DNA from 4 places in the Weizmannia acidilactici genome. Region 4 is predicted to be linked to each of the others. Evidence: riboswitches for the same ligand, from Rfam matches in the RefSeq annotation. Region 4 holds a riboswitch; each other region holds the start of a gene.
The links. Region 4 has a riboswitch for S-adenosylmethionine ahead of GBH70_RS12480 (bifunctional homocysteine S-methyltransferase/methylenetetrahydrofolate reductase). Riboswitches for the same ligand answer to the same signal wherever they lie in the genome.
Positions count from the first base shown of each region.

Region 1: it holds a riboswitch for S-adenosylmethionine, as region 4 does, so the genes downstream of both, GBH70_RS10230 (methionine ABC transporter ATP-binding protein) here and GBH70_RS12480 (bifunctional homocysteine S-methyltransferase/methylenetetrahydrofolate reductase) in region 4, are expected to answer to the same signal.
Region 2: it holds a riboswitch for S-adenosylmethionine, as region 4 does, so the genes downstream of both, GBH70_RS11710 (amino acid ABC transporter permease) here and GBH70_RS12480 (bifunctional homocysteine S-methyltransferase/methylenetetrahydrofolate reductase) in region 4, are expected to answer to the same signal.
Region 3: it holds a riboswitch for S-adenosylmethionine, as region 4 does, so the genes downstream of both, GBH70_RS00655 (Fur-regulated basic protein FbpA) here and GBH70_RS12480 (bifunctional homocysteine S-methyltransferase/methylenetetrahydrofolate reductase) in region 4, are expected to answer to the same signal.

Region 1 covers NZ_BKZR01000025.1:3,366-8,550, forward strand. The annotation lists gene GBH70_RS10210 (MATE family efflux transporter) at 1-262, opposite strand, end outside; gene GBH70_RS10215 (ParM/StbA family protein) at 675-1,853, shown strand; gene GBH70_RS10220 (hypothetical protein) at 1,865-2,428, shown strand; gene GBH70_RS10225 (ABC transporter ATP-binding protein) at 2,556-3,335, shown strand; SAM riboswitch class I at 3,426-3,533, shown strand; gene GBH70_RS10230 (methionine ABC transporter ATP-binding protein) at 3,606-4,646, shown strand; gene GBH70_RS10235 (methionine ABC transporter permease) at 4,636-5,185, shown strand, end outside.
Region 2 covers NZ_BKZR01000031.1:19,996-25,180, forward strand. The annotation lists gene GBH70_RS11690 (alanine/ornithine racemase family PLP-dependent enzyme) at 1-627, shown strand, start outside; gene GBH70_RS11695 (cysteine ABC transporter substrate-binding protein) at 647-1,495, opposite strand; gene GBH70_RS11700 (amino acid ABC transporter ATP-binding protein) at 1,527-2,264, opposite strand; gene GBH70_RS11705 (amino acid ABC transporter permease) at 2,257-2,946, opposite strand; gene GBH70_RS11710 (amino acid ABC transporter permease) at 2,927-3,586, opposite strand; SAM riboswitch class I at 3,827-3,931, opposite strand; partial or broken gene GBH70_RS11715 (transposase) at 4,180-4,389, shown strand; gene GBH70_RS11720 (malate:quinone oxidoreductase) at 4,763-5,185, opposite strand, start outside.
Region 3 covers NZ_BKZR01000001.1:131,063-136,247, reverse strand. The annotation lists gene GBH70_RS00665 (hypothetical protein) at 1-233, shown strand, start outside; gene GBH70_RS16575 (hypothetical protein) at 412-588, shown strand; gene GBH70_RS00660 (aspartyl-phosphate phosphatase Spo0E family protein) at 695-904, shown strand; gene GBH70_RS16570 (hypothetical protein) at 981-1,118, shown strand; gene GBH70_RS00655 (Fur-regulated basic protein FbpA) at 1,149-1,358, opposite strand; SAM riboswitch class I at 1,439-1,541, opposite strand; gene mutL (DNA mismatch repair endonuclease MutL) at 1,645-3,546, opposite strand; gene mutS (DNA mismatch repair protein MutS) at 3,562-5,185, opposite strand, start outside.
Region 4 covers NZ_BKZR01000035.1:26,618-31,802, reverse strand. The annotation lists gene GBH70_RS12490 (LCP family protein) at 1-594, shown strand, start outside; gene GBH70_RS12485 (GNAT family N-acetyltransferase) at 938-1,381, opposite strand; SAM riboswitch class I at 1,638-1,737, shown strand; gene GBH70_RS12480 (bifunctional homocysteine S-methyltransferase/methylenetetrahydrofolate reductase) at 1,809-3,665, shown strand; gene metH (methionine synthase) at 4,357-5,185, shown strand, end outside.

The DNA.
Region 1 (5,185 bases), on a different contig from region 4:
CTTGGCGCGCTTCCCGGATTTTTCCGGCCCCTAGGTTTTGGCCAATTAAAATGACGGCGCCGATAGACGTCACATTAAAGATGAGAATGAACATATTTAACAACTGGTTGGCAACGCCCACCCCGGCAGCGGCATTGTCGGAATAGTGGCTGAGCATGAGCGTTGCAATGATCCCGATCCCCATATGCAGGGAAAGTTCAATAAAAAGCGGCCAGGAAATTTGGAACAAGGTTTGGTCCTTGTAGTGCTGTTGTTCTTCCAATGCTTTATCCCCTTTTATCAATGATATTTTTCTATATGTATACGCCGGGTTCCGTTGCCATCCGGCATGTATTTCTCTTCAATACTAGAAACATTGTAATCCTTATTAGAACGCTGTCAATCTACAGGTACTGAAATATCTTGACTTTTTTATAGATAGGATGTTTTTCGGGAAAAAGACTTAAAAAAGCTTTGTTTGCATGTTTACGAAAAGGCAAACAATTGCATGCAAAAATGCAAACATGTTTACAAACATGCAAACACCCCGGTATGATTGGATTTTTGAAAAGTTTACAAAATGCAAACATGTTTACAATTCTATTAAAAAAGTTCAGACTATTGATTATTTTCATAGACTCTTATATTCTATAGAGTAAGTAACAGAAGAAAGCGCTATAAGGGAGGAAAAATGAATGGGAAAGACCCGGATTGCAGCGGTTGATGTGGGCAACGATTCTTTAAAGGCGATTTTTGGAAAACTGGAATATGAACTCAATATTCCGAACGTAATTGCTAGAGATATTGAAGACCGGCCGGTGATCGGCATAGAGGAATTGGACAACAAAAATCCGCTCGAAGGCATCCATGTGAAAGTCCACTCCCCTGCCTTGAAAGAAAATAATGTAATTTACCGTGTCGGGGAGCTTGCGACAAAAAGTGATAATGCAACAGAACTTGACCCGGGCAGCAGCAAATCGGAAGAAGACCAGACGCTCGTCATGCTCTTTACAAGCCTGGCGCTTGATGCTGTAAGGGAAGAAAATGCAAAAGTTTTTACAAAAAACAAAAATGTCATTGATGCCAGTTATACCCTCGGGACAGGCCTGCCGCTCCGCGAAGTGAAAGAAGGGAAAGATGCGGGCTACCGGTCGCAGCTGCTCGGATCTGTCCATCAGGTGGAGTTTCTCGTGACGCCAAAGTACCAGGGATTAAAAGTAAATCTTAAATTTGATGAAGTAAAAGTCTACCCGGAAGGTTTTGCGGCATTCATCAACCTTGTCATGGATAATGATTTAAATATTATCAACCGGGATCTCATTGATAAACGGATCTTAATCCAGGATATCGGCGGATTGTCGACAGATATTGCCGTGATCAAAAACAGGACGGTCGATGATGACCGGGCGCAGGGATTTAACCTCGGCGTTTCGGAAGCGCTTGAGCAAATCCGCGAAGAAATCCGGGTGAAATACGGGGTTGAATTGGACAGCCGGCGTGATGTGGTGGACATTATCACGAAAAAGCATGACCGCAATCATATCATGGTAAAAGGCAGCCGGACAAGCGTCCATGATATTACCGACCGCGTCCTGTTTGACCTTGCCAAAAAACAGTACCGCTTGCTCCGGAATGTCTGGCAGAAAAACTCGCAAACGGAAATTTGCTATTTTGTCGGTGGCGGTTCCGTTGTCCTTAAAGATTATTTAAAAACGTTAAACAACAATTTGGATGGGTACAACATCGATTTCTTTGAAGACGAAAAAGAAAGCATTTGGATGATGGCGAATGCCTACTACAAATTAATTTCGGATTATGTGAGGAAAAACATTAAACCGGAAGACAAAGGAAAGAAACCTGTCGAATCCAAATAAGGTGAAAAGGCATGGAAAAACAAAGTGAGATGAAGAGGGGACAGACGATTGCTTTCCGGATCCCCTCGGACACACCCGACCATATTTTAAGGGAACTCCAAAAGCTGAAAGAAAAAGAAAGAAGGAATTTTTCAAGAAAAATTGCCGAATACGTGGTACAAGGCATCAACCAATCGCTGGTAAAAGAAAAAGAAACGATCACGATCCCGCTTCCCCGGAAGCTGTCGAAAGCCCAGCATGACTGGCTCAAGCATGAACACTCGGAAGCGATGTTGGGCAGCATCGTCTACCAGCTGATCCAGGATCCACTACGGGTGACGTCGCTGTTTGCCGCGTTGGCAAGCAAATCGACAAATATTGACGAAGCCCTGTATTTGCAGGAAGACCTCCCGGAAATAGGGGCGCCGGATAAGACGGAAACAGCGAACGCTGCTGCCCCCGGCACGGTACAGGATGATCTCGATGCTTTCGACTGGAGGACGGCGGTGCAGGAACAGGCTGCCGCGGAAGAACCGGAAAAAGAAGAGGACCTGGAAGATCTGCTTGGAGACTTTCTGGCCAGCATGAATAAATGAAAAGGGTTTTCCACGCTGTCTTGTATGAAAAAGGGCGCCCCAGAGTCAATGATTGACTTTAAGGGTAGCCCCTTTTCATTTTAAGAAATAGTACTATAATGAAAATTAAAAAAAGGGGATGGCAAAGATGGAAAACATCATTGAACTTTCTGGGGTAAGTTTTATGCGGGACGGCAAAAAACTGCTTTCGGATATTAACTGGACCATCCAAAAAGGGGAACACTGGGCTGTCCTTGGTTTAAACGGTTCCGGAAAAACGACTTTGCTCAATATGATCAACGGATATATCTGGCCGACAACCGGCAGCATCCGGGTGCTCGGGCAGACATTCGGAAAAACAAGCCTGCCGGAGCTAAGAAAATCGATCGGCTGGGTGAGTTCGTCGATTCAGGAAAGGATTCCGCGCACCCAGCTTGCCCGCCATGTCGTCATCAGCGGGAAGTATGCCTCAATTGGATTGTATGAGGAATTTACCAAAGAAGACGAAGACAAGGCCATCCACCTGATGGAAAAATTAAATTGCGTTGGTCTTGCGGACAGCCCGTATGAACAATGCTCGCAGGGGGAAAGGCAGAAACTGCTGATTGCACGCGCGTTAATGGCGGAGCCGCGCATCCTGATTTTGGACGAGCCTTGCAACGGGCTGGATCTGTTTGCCCGGGAAATCCTGCTGAAAAGCGTTGAAGAGCTGGCTGGTGATCCAAACGGGCCGGCATTGATTTACGTAACGCACCATCCGGAGGAAATTTCGCCGGTATTCCAAAAGACTTTGCTGCTCAGGCGCGGGGAAGTGTTTCAACAGGGGGACACTTCCGATATGATTGAAAAAACATCGCTCTCCCGCTTCTTTGAACATGAAATCCATGTGGAATGGCGGGGGAACCGGGCTTCATTTCAACTCGTTTGATTTTTGGAAAAATGATGTAAAGAAAAAATATAAAATATGAATTGACAAATCCCTAGTCGTCCACTAATATTTAAAGTATAACAAATGAATAACTTATCAAGAGAGACTGAGGGACAGGCCCAATGACGTCCAGCAACCTTCAAAGCTGCTTTGAAAGGTGCTAATTCCTGCAGAATGTTTCATTCTGAAAGATAAGTCACTTTTACGGCAAACCTCTTTCGAATGAAAGTGGTTTTTTTTTGCCTGAAGCTTACAAAAGGAGATTTTCACATGCTGGTATTAGATGATATTCATAAAGTGTATGGCAAAGGAAAGGAGAAAAAGGTCGAGGCTTTAAAGGGTATCAACCTGCGCGTTGAAAAAGGGGAAATTTTCGGCGTAGTCGGATACAGCGGTGCCGGAAAAAGTACGCTCATCAGATGCGTGAACCTTTTGGAACGGCCGACATCAGGAAAAGTCCTGATTAACGGGGTTGACCTTCTCGCCCTTTCACCGAAAGAACTGCGGAATCAGCGAAAAAAAATCGGGATGATTTTCCAGCAGTTTAACTTGCTCCAATCGAAGACGATTTTCCAAAACGTGGCCATGCCGCTTGTGCTTGAACACCGCCCGAAGGAAGAAATCAAAGCGAAAGTGACCGAGTTATTATCTTTTGTCGGTTTGGAAGACAGAATGAACCATTATCCGGAACAATTATCGGGCGGCCAAAAGCAAAGGGTTGGTATCGCGCGCGCATTGGCAACCGATCCGGACATCCTGCTCTGCGATGAAGCAACGTCGGCCCTTGACCCGAACACAACCGAAGCAGTGCTCGATCTTTTGCGGAAAGTCCGCGACGAGCTCGGCATCACCATTTTAATGATCACGCATGAGATGAATGTCATCCGCGATGTTTGCGATAAAGTAGCGGTGCTGGATGGTGGGAAAATTGTCGAGCAGGGTCCTGTCATCGATATTTTTACAGAACCGAAAACACAGATTGCGAGAAGCTTCGTCAAAACGGTTCTCAATGACTCGATCCCGAAGTCGGTGCAAAAACTGATTGATGAGAGCAGCAAGGAAAACCCGCACGGCATCTATCGGATTCTGTTTAAAGGGGCATCCACCAATGTGCCGCTTTTGTCAAATACCGCGAAACATTTTTCCGTTGATTTGAATGTGCTCCACGGCATGATCACCGAACTCCAGGGCATTCCTTTCGGAAATCTGCTTGTTGAGCTGAAAGGCGATCGTGAAGAGATAGAGCGTGCCATCCAGTACATTCGGGAACATGACGCGATCATCAGGGAGGTGGAACAAAATGGCATTTGATTGGTCATGGTTTTGGCCGGAATTTTTCACGGCAATTAACCAAACACTATACATGGTCATTGTATCCTTAATCATTTCTATTATCATCGGGATTCCAGTCGGCGTCATTCTCGTTATTACCCGGGAAAACGGGATTTTGGAAAATAAATGGATTTTCAATATTTTAAACGTCATTATCAATATTTTCAGATCTATTCCTTTTATCATTTTAGTTGTCGCGATCATCCCGTTTACCCGCCTTATTGTCGGAACGGCGATCGGAACAACGGCAGCAATCGTCCCGCTTGTCCTGTATACGGCTTTTTATATCGGGCGGCTTGTTGAAAGCTCCCTCCTGGAGGTCGATAAAGGCACAATTGAACTCGCCCAGTCCATGGGGGCAACGCCTTGGCAGATCATTTGGAGGTTTTTGCTTCCGGAAGCTTTGGCATCCATTGTCCTGAATTTAACGATTGCGACAATCGGACTGATCGGTGCATCCGCGATGGCAGGGGCTGTCGGGGCTGGCGGGGTCGGCGATTTGGCGATTACGTACGGCT
Region 2 (5,185 bases), on a different contig from region 4:
CAAAAAATGAGGGAGTTTTCCCGCTTTGTGCGTGCCATGCAGGAGCTGTTTTCCCTCAAACTTCCTTATGTTTCCGGAGGCAATTCCGCCAACTACAACTGGGTGATGAAAACGAAAGATGCCGGCGCCGTCAATAACATCCGGCTCGGGGAATCGATTTTACTGGGCCGGGAAACATCAGGTGGGCGTGCCATCCCGTCTTTATACCAGGATGCGTTTTGTTTCGTTGCAGAAGTCATTGAATCCAAAATCAAACCATCCGTGCCATACGGGATGATTGGAAAAAATGCGTTTGGGGAACGGGTTTCCTTCCAAGACAGGGGAAACAGGCGGAGGACGATTGTTGGGGCAGGGCGGCATGATGTGCTCGTGCCGGGCCTTACCCCTGTCCAACCGTTTGAAATCCTCGGATCCAGCAGCGACCATATCATCCTCGATACAAAAGATGCCATCCTTAAACCGGGGGATGAAGTAAGGTTTTACATGAACTACGGGGCAGTGCTGACGGCCATGACTTCCCCGTATGTCCATAAAACTTATGTATATCCAGACGCCAAGACCCGCGAATGGTACAAGCAGCAGTTTATCCTTTCCCGTGTCGCTAAGCAGGAAAAAACGGGCGCATGAATCATACGCCCGTTTTTTCTTATTTTGTGATAATAATATCTTCTGCTGTGATGTCGCTGCCGAAATACGGTTTCAAATTCTCGTTGTAATCCTTTTTAAAGAAGCCATTATGGTTTAATTTCGTAATTTCCTTATTGACCCATTTCAGAAGCGATTGATTTCCTTTCTTCACCGCAGGGGCAATATACTGGTTCGGCCCAAGCGTTTTAATCCCGACCGTATAGTCCGGATGATTTTTCACCCAAGCATACAGATAAGAGTTATCATCCGCCAATGCCGCTGCCCGGCCATTTTTCAGCGCATTGAACTGCTCTGTTTTTGAATCATATTTTTGCAAAGAGATATCTTTATATTTGCTGGTAAAATAGTTTTCCGCCGTTGTCCCTTTGTTTACAATCAAAGATTTGCCTTTCAATTGGTTCACATTGGTAATCGGATTTTTCTTAGGCGAAACAACGCCAATCGAGACTTTCATGTACGGATTGGCGAAGTCCACAACCTGCTTCCGTTCAGGCGTTACGGTGAAATTGGCCAATACAAGATCGACTTTGTTGGATTTCAATGCATCAACGCGGTTGTTGGCATTCACTTGCACAAATTTCACTTTCACGTTTAAATCTTTGGCAATTTGCCGGGCCAGTGCTACATCATAACCGGTCCGGTTCCCGTTTTTATCCACCCATCCGTAAGGCGGAAGATCACCGAAAACGGCAATCTTAATCGTGCCGTTTTTCTTAATGGCGGATACACTGGACGGGTTGCTGCTTGATGAACTGCCTGAACTGTTGCCGCAGCCTGCAAGCGCCAATACCAATATCAGTACAAAAGATGAGATTAAACCTGATACCAATGAACGATGCTTTTTCATAATCTTACCTCCTAGCTGAGATACAAATATTCTAGAAATCCATGCTTTCCAGGAATTTTTTTGCCCGGTCTGTCTGCGGTCTGGCAAAAAATTGGCTGCCCGGTGTTTGCTCGAGAATTTTTCCGTCCTCAAGAAACAGGATTTTATCACCAATTTGCCGGGCAAAATTCATTTCATGCGTGACGACGATCATCGTCATATTTTCTTTGGCTAAACGTAGAATGATTTCGAGAACGCCGCGGACCATCTCCGGGTCAAGCGATGCGGTGACCTCATCAAAGAGCATCAGTCTCGGATTCAGTTCAAGCGCGCGGACAATCGCCACCCGCTGTTTCTGCCCGCCGGACAATTCGCGCGGATAAGCCTCTGCATACTGTTCCATCCCAACTTCTTTCAACAGGCTTAATGCCTGCCGAGCGGCTTCGTCTTTCTTCCGCTTTTGGACCTTCATCGGGCCAAGGAGGATATTTTCCATCACCGTCATATTCGGAAATAAATCATAGCTTTGGAAAACCATCCCGATCTGCTGCCGCAGCCGGCGCCAGTTTTTCTGCGACGACTGAACGGTTTCCCCGTTGAAAACAATCGATCCGGATTGAAATACTTCAAGCCCGTTTAAGCATCGGATCAATGTGCTTTTTCCCGACCCGGACGGACCCAAAAGGACGACGACGCTGCCTTCATCGACTTCAAAACTGATGTCCTCCAGCACGCGTTTATTGCCGTAAGATTTCTGTAAATGTTCTACTTTCAGTAAAGGTTCAGCCATTTGCTCCTACCTTGCCCCTCCTCTCTAATCGCCTTGCCAGACGGGAAAGCGGATAGCATAAAATAAAATATAAAATAAAAATAAAACCGTAAACCCAGAAAGCGCCGTCCTGATAACGGTGGCTGTTGGCTTCAATAATCTGCTGCCCGACATTGATGACATCCACCACGCTGATCAACAGCAGCAGGGAGGTCGTTTTAATAATTCTGGTCATTAGATTAATGGTAGCCGGAATCATCAAGTGGACCGATTGCGGCAGAAGGATGTACCGGTAGAGCTGAAATGGATTTAAACCGATTGCTTTTCCGGCTTCAACTTGGTGCCGGGGAACGGAAATCAACGCACCGCGGACGATATCGCTCATTTCAGCAGCCATCCATAAACTGAATACGAGTGTCCCGACCGTATCTGCCTTGAAATTAATGTTAAAGCTTTGCGGCAGAATATAATAAAACAAAAACAGCAGTACAATGGTCGGCACAATGCGGAAAAATTCCAAATACAGCCGCAGAATCATCCTCAGCAGCGGATTATGCAATGTCCGCAAGACCCCTAAAACAATGCCAAGCACACCGCCAAAGAGAATGGCCAAAAGGGCAATTTTAGCCGAGACATATAATCCGCCCAATAACCGTATAAAGTTGGCTCCTTCAAAGAAGATATTAATTCCCGAATGTCCCATAACGCACCTTCTTTTCTAACCATGTCAGTATGATGGACAGCGGAATTAAAATGACAGCATACGCCAGCACGAGCAATGACAAGTACTCGTTTGTGTGGTAGTACATACCGATTAAGTCAAGTGCCGTATTGGTCAATTCCGGAATGGCAAGGACTGTAAAAATGGAAGTTTCCTTGATTAAAAAAATGACGTTTGCGGCAAACGCAGGGACGCTGAGCATCAATCCCTGGGGAAAAACGATATAGCGTGCCAGCTGAAACTGGTTCAGCCCAATCGCGAGCCCTGACTCAACCTGTGTTTTCGGCACGCCGTTCAGTCCGCCGGAAAACCCTTCAGCCATATAACTGCCCCCCAGAAAAATAAGGCCGATAATCCCGCAGATTTCAGCGGGAAATTTTATCCCGACCTGCGGCAGACCGTAATAAAGGAAAAATAACTGAATCAATAATGGCGTGTTCCGCGACAATTCTACATAAGCCGAAACGATCTGCCGCAATACCGGAACCTTAAAATACTGAACAAAACTGCACAACAAGCCTGCAACGGCCGCACCAAGAATGCCGAAAAACGAAAGCCGCAAAGTCAGCCAGAATCCCTTAATAAATATAGGCATGCTTTGCTGTATAACGGTCCAGTCCATCTCATCCCTCCTTTTGGCAAAATCCCATATAGCAGTTGAACAGCCTGGACTGCAAAATGCAGACACTAGGTGGAATCCGTGCTCATGCACTCAACAAACCAGATATGTAGAGATAAAAATGTTGCTTTGTCGAATATTCCGAATTTCACCTCCCTCCTTTCTTTTCCCATCCAGCAGACACAAAAAAGGCCGTTTCCCGCATAAGAAAACGACTTTACTCTTTTCGAGTATGTTGTTGTTTTCTTATCTTTACAGATGGATATCTGCTGGAATTAACACCATACATTTAAAAATGCTGGTTGTCGGGTTTCATTGGGCCAGTCCCTCCACCACTCTTGATAAGAAATATTCATTATTTTAGCAACATCTTTATTTTACTGAATCTGAATATAAAAATCAATATATTCCAATTGATTTTATCGGATTTGTCTCACACAGGAACAGCCGCCATGGTGATTGCAGCAAGGGTAAAAAAGAAATATGATCCCAATTACGAAAGTAAAATTGTAATTTAAAATAAAAAAAGGGCCCCATCCTTTGGTATAATTGAGTTTAACCAAAACTAAAAAACCAAGAAAGGGGGCACCTTTTCTGAATGTAATGCCGTTGAAGGCAAATTTGGTGAAGGCAAGCGTAAATACGGGCTGGACCTTATTCGAGCACGCCTTCAGGAGACAAGTGAAACAGTTGTAGCTCTCCAATTTCTCATCATGAACCTGGAGCGAAAGCTCAGAGTTCTTTTTTTGAAGTTTTTACAAAACACTATTTTGTCTTTTGATAACCGAATTTTGGCTTGCATCTGATTCATTCAGCAAGCCCTATTTACTTTAAACAATTTTACGGAAAAGCCAAAACATTTTTTAATTTATTGAAAAAACAGGCCAAACATACTATCGAAATGATACTTTCGTCAATGTCATTGCTTGGGCTTTGTACACTGACTTAAGAATAAGCTGCAGAGAGTAAATCCATTCGCCATTACATTTATTATATGATTCCGGAAGCCTCTCTAACTGCGAATATTGAAAAAAGAACCTTCAATCCAAAGATTGATCAATGGTTCTATGTTTTATTTTCAATGATGTTCTATTCCAATTCTTTAAGTAGAAACAATTGTCCATTGAAGAAAAATTGTTTAACTTTTTCGTTCAGTCCCTTTGTTCCGCATCCAAAGCATTAATGATAAACCGGTTCTTTTTCGCTCAGGCCAAGCGTCTGTGCTGTCGTAGTACGAATTTCTTGAAGAAGCTCCGGATTTTCCGCCAGTGACACGCCATAAGAAGGAATCATTTCTTTTATTTTCGGTTCCCACGCTTTCATATGTTGCGGGAAACATTTTTCGATTACCTCAAGCATCACGTGAACAGCAGTCGAAGCACCCGGAGAAGCACCAAGCAATGCAGCTACCGATCCATCAGCGGCAGTGACAACTTCCGTACCAAATTGTAGTGTTCCTTTACCGCCAGCCTCAGTATCTTTGATCACTTGTACTCGTTGGCCGGCTACCACGATATCCCAGTCCTCAAGTTTGGCGTTCGGGATAAACTCCCGTAACGTTTCCAGACGCTTTTCATTTGATAACAAAAGCTGCTGGATCAG
Region 3 (5,185 bases), on a different contig from region 4:
CAGATATTGAAAAATATGCTCGGCGTGAAGAAGACCGCCACTTTCTTATTCTAGCATCGGCGTTGGCCAAGCTGGGGCATAAAAATCTGGATACAGTCATGAAGATGCACCGCAGCGGGAATGATCCACAAGAAATCATCGAAAGCTTAAAAGTGGACCGGCATGCGCTATTTAAAGAAGTGAGGAGCATACACGAGGCCATTCAAGGAACCTCCACAAGACCGCCCAATTAAACAAGCTGCAGCAGCCTTTTCGGGTTGCGGCTGTTAATGCTGGAAAAAGTGCCCCAAAATGGTGCCGTCCAAACTTTTTTGTAAAAATTCCCATAATACAAAAATCCTGCTTCACATTTGGTCCATTTATACTATATAATAAGGGTTGATCACAAATGATAGGCAGGTATTATGATAGATGGTCAAAGAGGAAGAAACCTTATTATTCATTATTGAATTGGGGCGCCTTCTGGATGATTACCGGAAATGCCCATATGAAAGCGTAAAAAAGAGTATTTATGAAGATATTCTTTTGATTGGGTGCGTCATCCATCCCGATCATGACGAAATTCCTCTCGGCCGATCCGAAGAATAGCCTCTTTCCAATCCGCAAACATTCTCCAAAACGGATCTGATTGTCCCGCTCCGTGAAAATTTTTGCTTAATTGTTTCCCCCCATATTTCCGGAAAGGAACGTTTGTATGCCAAAAAACAACCGTAAACCAAACCAAAAAACTTCTAATTTGTCCCGCAACATCAACATAATCCGGAAAAAGATGATGCAATTTGCCGTGCAAAAAGGTTTTAACCACCCGGAAACCATCCGCCAGAGCCAGCTCCTGGACAAGCTCATTTATGAATACCAGCTGTACATGCTCCAAAAAGGCAAAGATGCTTCGTTCTCCGATTAAAACGTCTCCATTTCCGCCGGATATTTCCCGTTTTTACGGCAACACTATGGGCAGCTGAATGAAAGGAGGCGAGATTGTGAAAAAGGGCATAAATGGTTCAACCCGCGTTCTTATTATAAAATCCGCGGGAAATACCTTGGAGGAAAAAGGAATTTCCGAAACGCACAGGCAGCTCAATGCCGCCTATTTTGAAATGGAACGGTTGACCGCCTAAGGGAACAGGATTTAAAATGACCTTTCCGGTTTATTTTTTCCGTTTCCAATGGATCGATTCCCAGCCGCTGTGGGGATGCACCTGCGATTGGATATGCCGGTATTCCTGTTCAAGTTCGTGAAGCGTGAGTTCAAACAGGTGCTTCCCTCCTTTTTTATAAATATGGAAGGCAATCAGCCGGTCAATCAGTTCATTCCTCCTTTTTTCAGCTGCCAATTCCCTGTCTTTTATATTGCCCATTTGTATCGCTCCTTTTATTTAAAAATAAAACCCCGCTTCAAAAATAAGAAGAGGGGTTCTTCAAATGGGCATGTCACCTCAACTTATCTTCAAAGCCTCAGGCTTATTGGAATTAGCACCGTGCCGTGCAGGCCGGTTGCTGAGGTTTCATCGGGCCAATCCCTCCACCTCTCTGGATAAGTTAATCGATGTAAATGTATGTTGGTTTTATTATATGCATATTAATCCGATGTGTCAAGTGCGATTTAATATCCTCCCCCAATTTCATAAGGGGATTTTGCTCAAACTACATCACCCTCTTAAACATCTTCTCAAGATCGTAAACCGAGTAATGAATGATAATCGGGCGACCGTGCGGGCATGTGAACGGGTCGGACGACATCCGGAGGGCGTCCAGAAGCGCCTGGATTTCGTCATTGCGCAAGTGCCGGTTTGCCTTAATCGAGCCTTTGCAGCTCATCATGATGGCCGCTTCTTCGCGCAATTTTTTGATATCCACTTTTTTCACCAAAAGGACCTGTTCAATCATTTCTTCAATGACTTCTTTTTCCTCGTTTTTCGGGAACCATGTCGGATGCGAACGGACGATAAAGCTGTTATGCCCGAACGGTTCCAAAAAAACGCCGACTTCTTTCAGCGCATCAAGGTTTTCCTGAATTTTAATCGCCTCGTCCGTCGAGTATTCAAGCGTCAGTGGCACAAGCATATCCTGCAGTTCTTTTTTGACCTCTCCCACTTTTTCGCGGAAATATTCGTATTTGACCCTTTCCTGGGCGGCGTGCTGGTCAATGATGTACAGGCCGTTTTCATTTTGCGCGAAAATATATGTGCCGTGCATCTGGCCGATCGGATACATTGGCGGAACGCGCGGCGCCGGATTCTCAACGGCAATCGTCTGTTCTGCTTCTTTATAATCGAATGCCGTATCCGTTTCCCGGACCGTTTCCGGAAAAACCGGATCCTCTGGCGGCTTTGAAAGCGGAGAAGGAGTTTCCGGACTTTGTCCAGGGTTCGGCATATACAGTTTTTTCATTTCTTGTTCGGGCAGCAAAGCATCTTTATGCGAATAAATCGGAAAACTTGGTTTTACGGGGGCTTCCACATTTTTCGGCCCCTCTTTTTCCGGCAGATGGTCAAGCCGGAATGAAACCTGCTCCTGCTTTGGCTTCTCCGCTGCCCGGATCATGCCGGTAGGGATCAATTCCTGCTTCTTAAATGCGGCTTTGATCGTTTCCGAAATGATTTGGCAAAGCTCTTTTTCTTTGCTGAGACGCACTTCAAGCTTTGCAGGGTGGACATTGGCATCTACGAGAACCGGATCCATTCTCACCGAAAGCAGCGCAATCGGATAACGGCCGATCGGAAGCAGCGTATGGTACCCTTCCAAAATCGCCTTGGCAAGCGGGTAATTTTTTATGAACCGGCCGTTGACCATCGTAGAAATATAATTGCGCGACGCCCTTGTGATTTCCGGAAGGGCAATATAACCGTTGAGTTCAAAATCAAGCGTTTCCGCATGGATTGGAATCATCTTTTTTGCAATATTGACCCCGTAAATGGCAGCGAGCACCTGGCGCACATCGCCGTTTCCATTTGTCTGCAAAAGCATCTTCCCCCCATGGCGGAGGCGGATTGACACTTCCGGATGGGCAAGCGCCAGGCGATTGACGACATCGGTAATATTGCCGAGCTCGGTGTGGATCGATTTCATATATTTTAGCCGTGCCGGGGTGTTGAAAAATAAATCCGTGACTGTCATTTCCGTCCCTTTCCGGCTTGGCGCCGTTTCGTGAGAAAGCCATTTTCCTCCTTCTATTATGGCTTTTATGCCCGGCCCTTCACCGGTTGACGTTACGATTTCCACGCGAGCAACGGACGCAATGCTCGGCAGTGCCTCACCGCGGAAACCAAGCGAACGAATACGGAATAAATCATGCTCGTTTTTAATTTTACTTGTCGCATGGCGCGAAAATGCTAGCTCCACATCATCCGCTTCAATGCCAGTGCCGTTGTCGATGACATGGATTTTCTGGAGGCCGGCTTCTTCCACATCGATTTCAATCACGGTGCTTTGTGCATCAATCGCGTTTTCCACCAACTCCTTGACAACAGATGCTGGCCGTTCCACCACTTCTCCGGCAGCAATCCTGTTGGAAAGCCACTCGTCCAATTGGGCAATTTTCCCCATCGCGGACAACACCACCTATTTTTTTAATTTTTTCTGGATCTCATATAGGGCGTTCATCGCCTGCAGCGGCGTCATTTCAAGCAAATCCAGTTCTTTGATTTGCTGGATCACTTTTCTTTCCTTTAAAACAGGCTCCTTATGCCTGATTTCTTCCGGCTCTTCAAAAAATGACAGCTGGGCCGGCGCTTCATGGGCAGCAGCCGTTTCGCGAGCAGGCAATTGCTTTTCGCCCCCGTCGTGGTTCTCAAATTCATGCAAAATTTTCTCGGCACGCTTGATCACGCCATCCGGTAGGCCGGCCAATTGGGCAACATGGATCCCGTAGCTTTTATCGGCCGGGCCTTCTTTGATTTTATGGAGAAAAACGACTCTTCCGTTTTGCTCCATGGCACTGACATGGATATTTTGCAGTTTGTCCAATTCTTCGGAAAGCGCGGTCAGCTCATGGTAATGGGTGGAGAAAAGCGTTTTTGCCCCGATTTTATCATGGATATATTCGATCATGGCCTGTGCAAGCGCCATACCGTCATATGTAGAGGTTCCGCGGCCTATTTCATCAAATAAAATCAAACTGTTTTTTGTCGCGTGGGCAATGGCATTTTTCGCTTCGAGCATTTCCACCATAAACGTGCTCTGCCCGGAAATTAAATCATCCGCAGCACCAATTCTTGTAAAAATTTGGTCAAAGATCGGCAGTTCCGCTTCGTCAGCCGGCACAAAGCAACCCATTTGCGCGAGGATCACTGTCAACGCAATCTGCCGCATATATGTGCTTTTCCCCGACATATTCGGCCCAGTAATCAAAAGGATTTCACGTCGGCCATCCATCAGGCAGTCGTTCGGCACATAGCTTTGTGAATCGAGCACTTTTTCGACAACCGGGTGGCGGCCGTCTGTGATTTTCAATACGCCGTCTTCACGGAAAACAGGTTTCGTATAATGGCGGTTTTCACTTACGGTTGCAAAACTTTGGAGCACATCAATCATGCTGACCGCTTTGGCAAGGCTTTGCAGGCGCGGAATAAACTCTTTTACGTGTCCGCGAATTTCCGTAAACAGCTCGTATTCAAGATCAATGATCCTTTCTTCCGCCTGCAAAATGAGCGCTTCTTTTTCTTTGAGCTCGGGGGTAATAAACCTTTCGGCGTTTGCAAGCGTCTGCTTACGTTCGTAGCGTCCTTCTTCCAGCAGGTGGAGATTCGCTTTTGTCACCTCAATATAATAGCCGAACACACGGTTGTAACCAACTTTCAGCGACTTAATCCCGGTCCGTTCCCGCTCCTCCTGTTCGAGGCTTGCAATCCACTGCTTGCCGTTTTTGCTCGCGTCCCGGTAACGGTCGAGCTCTTCATCGTAGCCGTCGCGGATCATGCCGCCTTCTTTAACGGAGACAGGGGGATTGTCTGCAATCGCGCGTTCAAGCAGATCTGTCAGTTCCTCGCACGGATCAAGAAGCGAGGCAAGTTTTTCGCTTTCCGCATTCCCTAAGCTTTCAATCAACGCGCGGATACCCGGAACCTGCTGGAGCGAGCATTTTAGCTGAATGAGGTCGCGCGCATTCACATTGCCGAACGCAACCCGGCCGGCAAGCCTTTCCAAATCGTACACTTCTTTCAGCCGTTCCCGGATATCCTGCCTT
Region 4 (5,185 bases):
ACTGCCTATTATCTGGGCAATTTAGACAACCAGAAAAGCGGCGTTGAACTGCTGAGAAAAACAATCAAAGCCAATTTTGACATCGATGTGCAGTATTACGTGCTTGTGGATTTCCAAGGCTTCGTGAAAATTGTCGACACTTTGGCTCCACAGGGCATCGAGATCAATGTGGAACATAAAATGTCGAAAAACATTGGCATGACGCTTTACCCGGGCAAACAGCTCATGCATGGGAAAGAACTGCTCGCCTACGCACGCTTCAGAAAAGACGCACAAGGCGACTTCGGCCGGGTTGCACGCCAGCAAAAAGTGTTAAAAGCGCTTCAAAAAGAAGTATTCAGCGTAAACGGCCTTGCCAAAGCACCAAAACTGCTTGGAACGATTCAGCCTTACCTTTCCACAAATATGAGTAAAATGGACATTCTCGCGTTGGTGAAAGACGTGGTGCTCGGCGAAAACCTTAAGGTGAAAACCATGACAGTTCCAATTGCGGGCACTTATACCGATGCCTACTATCCGGAAGTCGGCGCCGTCCTGGAAGTGGACAAAGCAAAAAATACAGAAGAAATTAAGAAGTTTTTGGATGAGGAATAATTGGGGGCTATGGAAGTCCCCCTTATTTTTTATTCTTTAGCGGTGAAAGATACTAAGCGAACATATCGTTCGACCTATCCGATTACGGAATTAGAGAAAACAGTGAAAGAAAAAGCAAAGGAAAAGGGGACATCCCGTGTACAACTCTAAAACTCCGGCTGTCTCCCATCCAACCATAGGAAGAATCAGCGGAACCTTGGGAGAAATCAGCGGACTTGACCAATAAATCGGCAGTAAGGCCAAAAAAATCAGCGGAAAGATGCAAAGAATCAGCGAAAGGAAGAAAAAGCAGGGAAGAGATGTCTCCTTTTTGATAATCCGAGAAATTTTTCACAAACCAAAATCAAAGCCTGAACCGCACCAACCAAACCCCGTCCGCAACTTCGGTTCTCCCCGTCTCCGTAAAACCCATGCTCAAGTACAGCGAGACAGCCGGGATATTTTTTTCGCCGGTACTCACTTCAAACCGGCCGGCGCCGGGCAGGCTGAGCACAAATTCCAGCAGTTTGCGCGCGATCCCGCGGCGGGTAAAATGTTCCCCGACAAACAGCCGACAGATCATGACACAATCGCCCGTCCGTTCAACTGAAACCACACCGGCAAGCTTTTCCCCAACGAAATACCCATAAAACTTTTCCGTACTCGCCATTAAATCTTCCACCCGCTCATTAAGCGGGGGGATCCCGTCAAAACCGATCAGTCCGGCTTCTTTTTTATAGGCCGGAATTTGCAGCGCCCACACAGCAGAAGCCGCCGCACTGTTTTTCATCTCCAATTGCCGGATCATGCGCAATCACTCCCGTCCTCAATATTTCCCTAATATATTAAGGAAAGAGATATCATTAAAAATTGCCGCAATCCATTATACTGGATAGCGCAAGAAACGTCAAAAAGAGGAAATCCATTCCAAACGGCCGCCGCACAGAAAGTTCCACAATCCATTCACCAAACGCTTTTCAGATATAAAAATTCCCCCTTGTCCTTGCATCAGAATAAGTGTAAAGTATAAATAAATCGAAATATTACGCACGTTCAGCTGAATACCCTTATCAAGAGAGGTGGAGGGACTTGGCCCAGTGAAACCTCAGCAACCAGCCATCCGGCCCGGTGCTAAATCCAACAGGCATGCCTGATAGATAAGGAGACACTTTGTAAAATCGCGCCTCCTTTTCCCAGGGGGCTTTTTTCATACCATCAAAAAGGAGTGTAAACCATTGGACCTTCTTGAAACGCTGCAAAACCGCATACTTGTTGCGGACGGGGCGATGGGGACGCTGCTGTATGCGTATGGCGCCGACACGTGTTACGAGGAATTCAACCTAACCCATCCCGATGATATCCACGCGATCCACCGCTTTTACATCGAAGCGGGGGCGGACGTTATCCAAACAAATACTTACAGCGCCAATTACATCAAGCTCGCCCAGTACGGTCTCGAGGAAAAAGTGAGCGATATCAACAAAGAAGCGGTCCGTATCGCCAAACAGGCCGCAAATCCATCAACGTTTATCCTCGGAACGGTCGGCGGCATCCGCGGACACCGCAAAACAGAAGCCACACTCCCGGAAATCAAGCGCACATTCCGCGAGCAAATTTTCCACCTCCTGAGCGAAGGGGTGGACGCGCTTTTGCTCGAAACGTATTTTGACGCGGAAGAATTATTTACGGTCGTGGACATTGCCAAAAAAGAGGCAGACGTCCCGGTCATCGCCCAGTTTTCGCTTGTCGAACCGGGCGTATTGCAAAACGGCACCCCGGTCGCGCAAGCTTTCAAAGAACTCGAAAACCGCGGCGCCGACGTGATCGGTCTGAACTGCCGGCTTGGTCCGCACCATATGATCCAGTCGTTTGAGGAAATTCCGCTCCCGGAGCATGCCTATTTGTCCGCTTACCCGAATGCGAGCCTTTTAGATTACGAGGACGGCAGGGTCACGTTCACGAATAACGCCGATTATTTTAAAACATGCGCCGCAAAACTTGTCGAGCAGTGCGTCCGCTTGATCGGGGGTTGCTGCGGCACAACCCCGGCACATGTTAAAGCGATTGCAGAAGGGATCAAAGGCCTCGCACCGGTCACCGAAAAAACGGTACGCCCGGAAAAAACGGTACGCCCGCCGAAAATCGAGATCGCCGTGACCGCGCAGCACCGCGAACCGCCGCTCCATGAAATCGCGAAAAAACGGCGGTCCATTATTGTTGAATTCGATACGCCGAAAACTCTGCGCACCGAACGCTTTTTCGAAGGGGCAAAAGCACTGCACGATGCCGGCATTGACGCACTCACGATGGCGGATAACTCGCTTGCAAGCCCGCGCATCAGCAACATCGCAATTGCCGCGATTTTAAAAGAAAAGCACGGCATCCGTCCGCTCGTCCATATTACGTGCCGCGACCGCAACTTGATCGGCCTGCAGTCGCACTTGATGGGGCTTGCCGCGCTCGGGATTGACCAAGTGCTCGCCGTCACGGGTGACCCGTCGAAAATCGGTGACTTCCCTGGGGCGACAAGCGTGTACGATTTATCGTCGATGGACCTGATCGCGATGATCAAGCAGTTCAACGAAGGCATCTCTTACTCCGGCAAATCGCTGCAAAGGAAATCGAATTTCTCCGTCGCGGCCGCGTTTAACCCGAATGTCCGTAACCTCGACAAAGCGGTCGGCCGGCTCGAGCGTAAAATCCGAAGCGGCGCCGATTACTTTATCACCCAGCCGGTTTTTAGCGAGGAAAAAATTTTACAGGTGCATGAAGCGACCAAGCATCTGGACGCGCCGATCTACCTTGGCATCATGCCGCTCACGAGCTACCGGAACGCGAACTTCCTGCACAACGAAGTGCCGGGCATCACGCTTACGGATGAAATTTTAACGGCGATGGAAAAAACGCAGGGCGACCCGCTCAAAGCGCGTGAAGAAAGCCTCGCCATCAGCCGCAGCCTGATCGACGCCGCGCTTGGGTATTTCAACGGCATTTACTTGATTACGCCGCTCGACCGCTATGATTTGACAGTGGAATGCACGCGCTACATTCACGCCAAGGAGGAAAAAGCCCGCGGCGCAGGGATTGTTTGAGCGCGCGATTTTTATCCATATGAAAGAAAAAGGTGCTTTCCCAATAGTCGTTTATTGGAACTGTCCCGCTCAAAGCATTTTAAAGACCGTTTGAACAAAGAAATGCCCAATGAACGGACGTTAGCAGCCTTATAAGGTACGTTCGGGCAAAGAAATGCTCAATGAATGAACCATAGCAGCCTTATAAGGTACGTTCGGACAAAGAAATGCCCAATGAACGGACGTTAGCACCCTTATAAAGTACGTTCGGACAAAGAAATGCCCAATGAACGGACGTTAGCAGCCTTATAAGGTACGTTCGGACAAAGAAATGCCCAATGAACGGACGTTAGCAGCCTTATAAGGTACGTTCGGACAAAGAAATGCCCAATGAATGAACCATAGCAGCCTTATAAAGTACGTTCGGACAAAGAAATGCCCAATGAACGGACGTTAGCAGCCTTATAAGGTACGTTCGGGCAAAGAAATGCTCAATGAATGAACCATAGCAGCCTTATAAGGTACATTCGGACAAAGAATTGCTCAATGAATGAACCATAGCACCCTTATAAAGTACGTTCGGGCAAAACATACATCCTGAACGGTCTTTAGAAATGATAAAGAAAAACCCACAGCGCCGGGATTGAAAATATACGCGCGCCGCCTTACCCATACTTGCACGCACATTCAAAAACAAAGGGGGAACTTTTCCATGGGGCAGACATTGTTTGAACAGGAACTCGAAAAACGGATTCTCATTCTCGACGGGGCGATGGGGACGATGATTCAGCAGCAGCACCTCTCCGCAAAAGATTTCGGCGGCGAAGCGTACGAGGGTTGCAATGAATGCTTGACATTGACCGCGCCCGATGTGATCCGGTCCATCCACGAAGCGTATTTGGAAGCGGGGGCCGACATCATCGAAACGAACACATTCGGCGCGACCTCGATCGTCCTGGACGAATACAATCTCAGGCATCTCGCCGAAAAAATCAATACCGAAGCGGCCCGCCTTGCGAAACAGGCCGCCGAAAGATATTCCACACCGGAGCAGCCGCGTTTTGTCGCCGGTGCGATGGGCCCGACGACAAAGACGTTATCTGTCACGGGCGGTACGACTTTTGCTGCGCTCAAAGCTGCCTACCAGGAACAGGCCCGCGGGCTGATCAAAGGCGGGGTCGATGTGCTTCTTGTCGAAACGTCGCAGGACCTTTTAAATGTAAAAGCCGCCTTCCTCGGGATCACGGATGCTTTTCATGAAACCGGAAAAAAACTGCCGCTTCTCATCTCCGGGACGATCGAACCGATGGGGACGACGCTCGCCGGCCAAAATATTGAAGCCTTTTACATTTCTGTCGAGCATATGCACCCAGTCTCGGTCGGGCTCAACTGCGCAACCGGCCCCGAGTTTATGGCTGATTCGATCCGCACGCTCGCAGGTCTCGCCAAAACTGCCGTGAGCTGCTACCCGAACGCCGGCCTTCCAGATGAAGAAGGGCATTACCACGAAACGCCGGAGTCGCTTGCCGCCAAAATGAAAG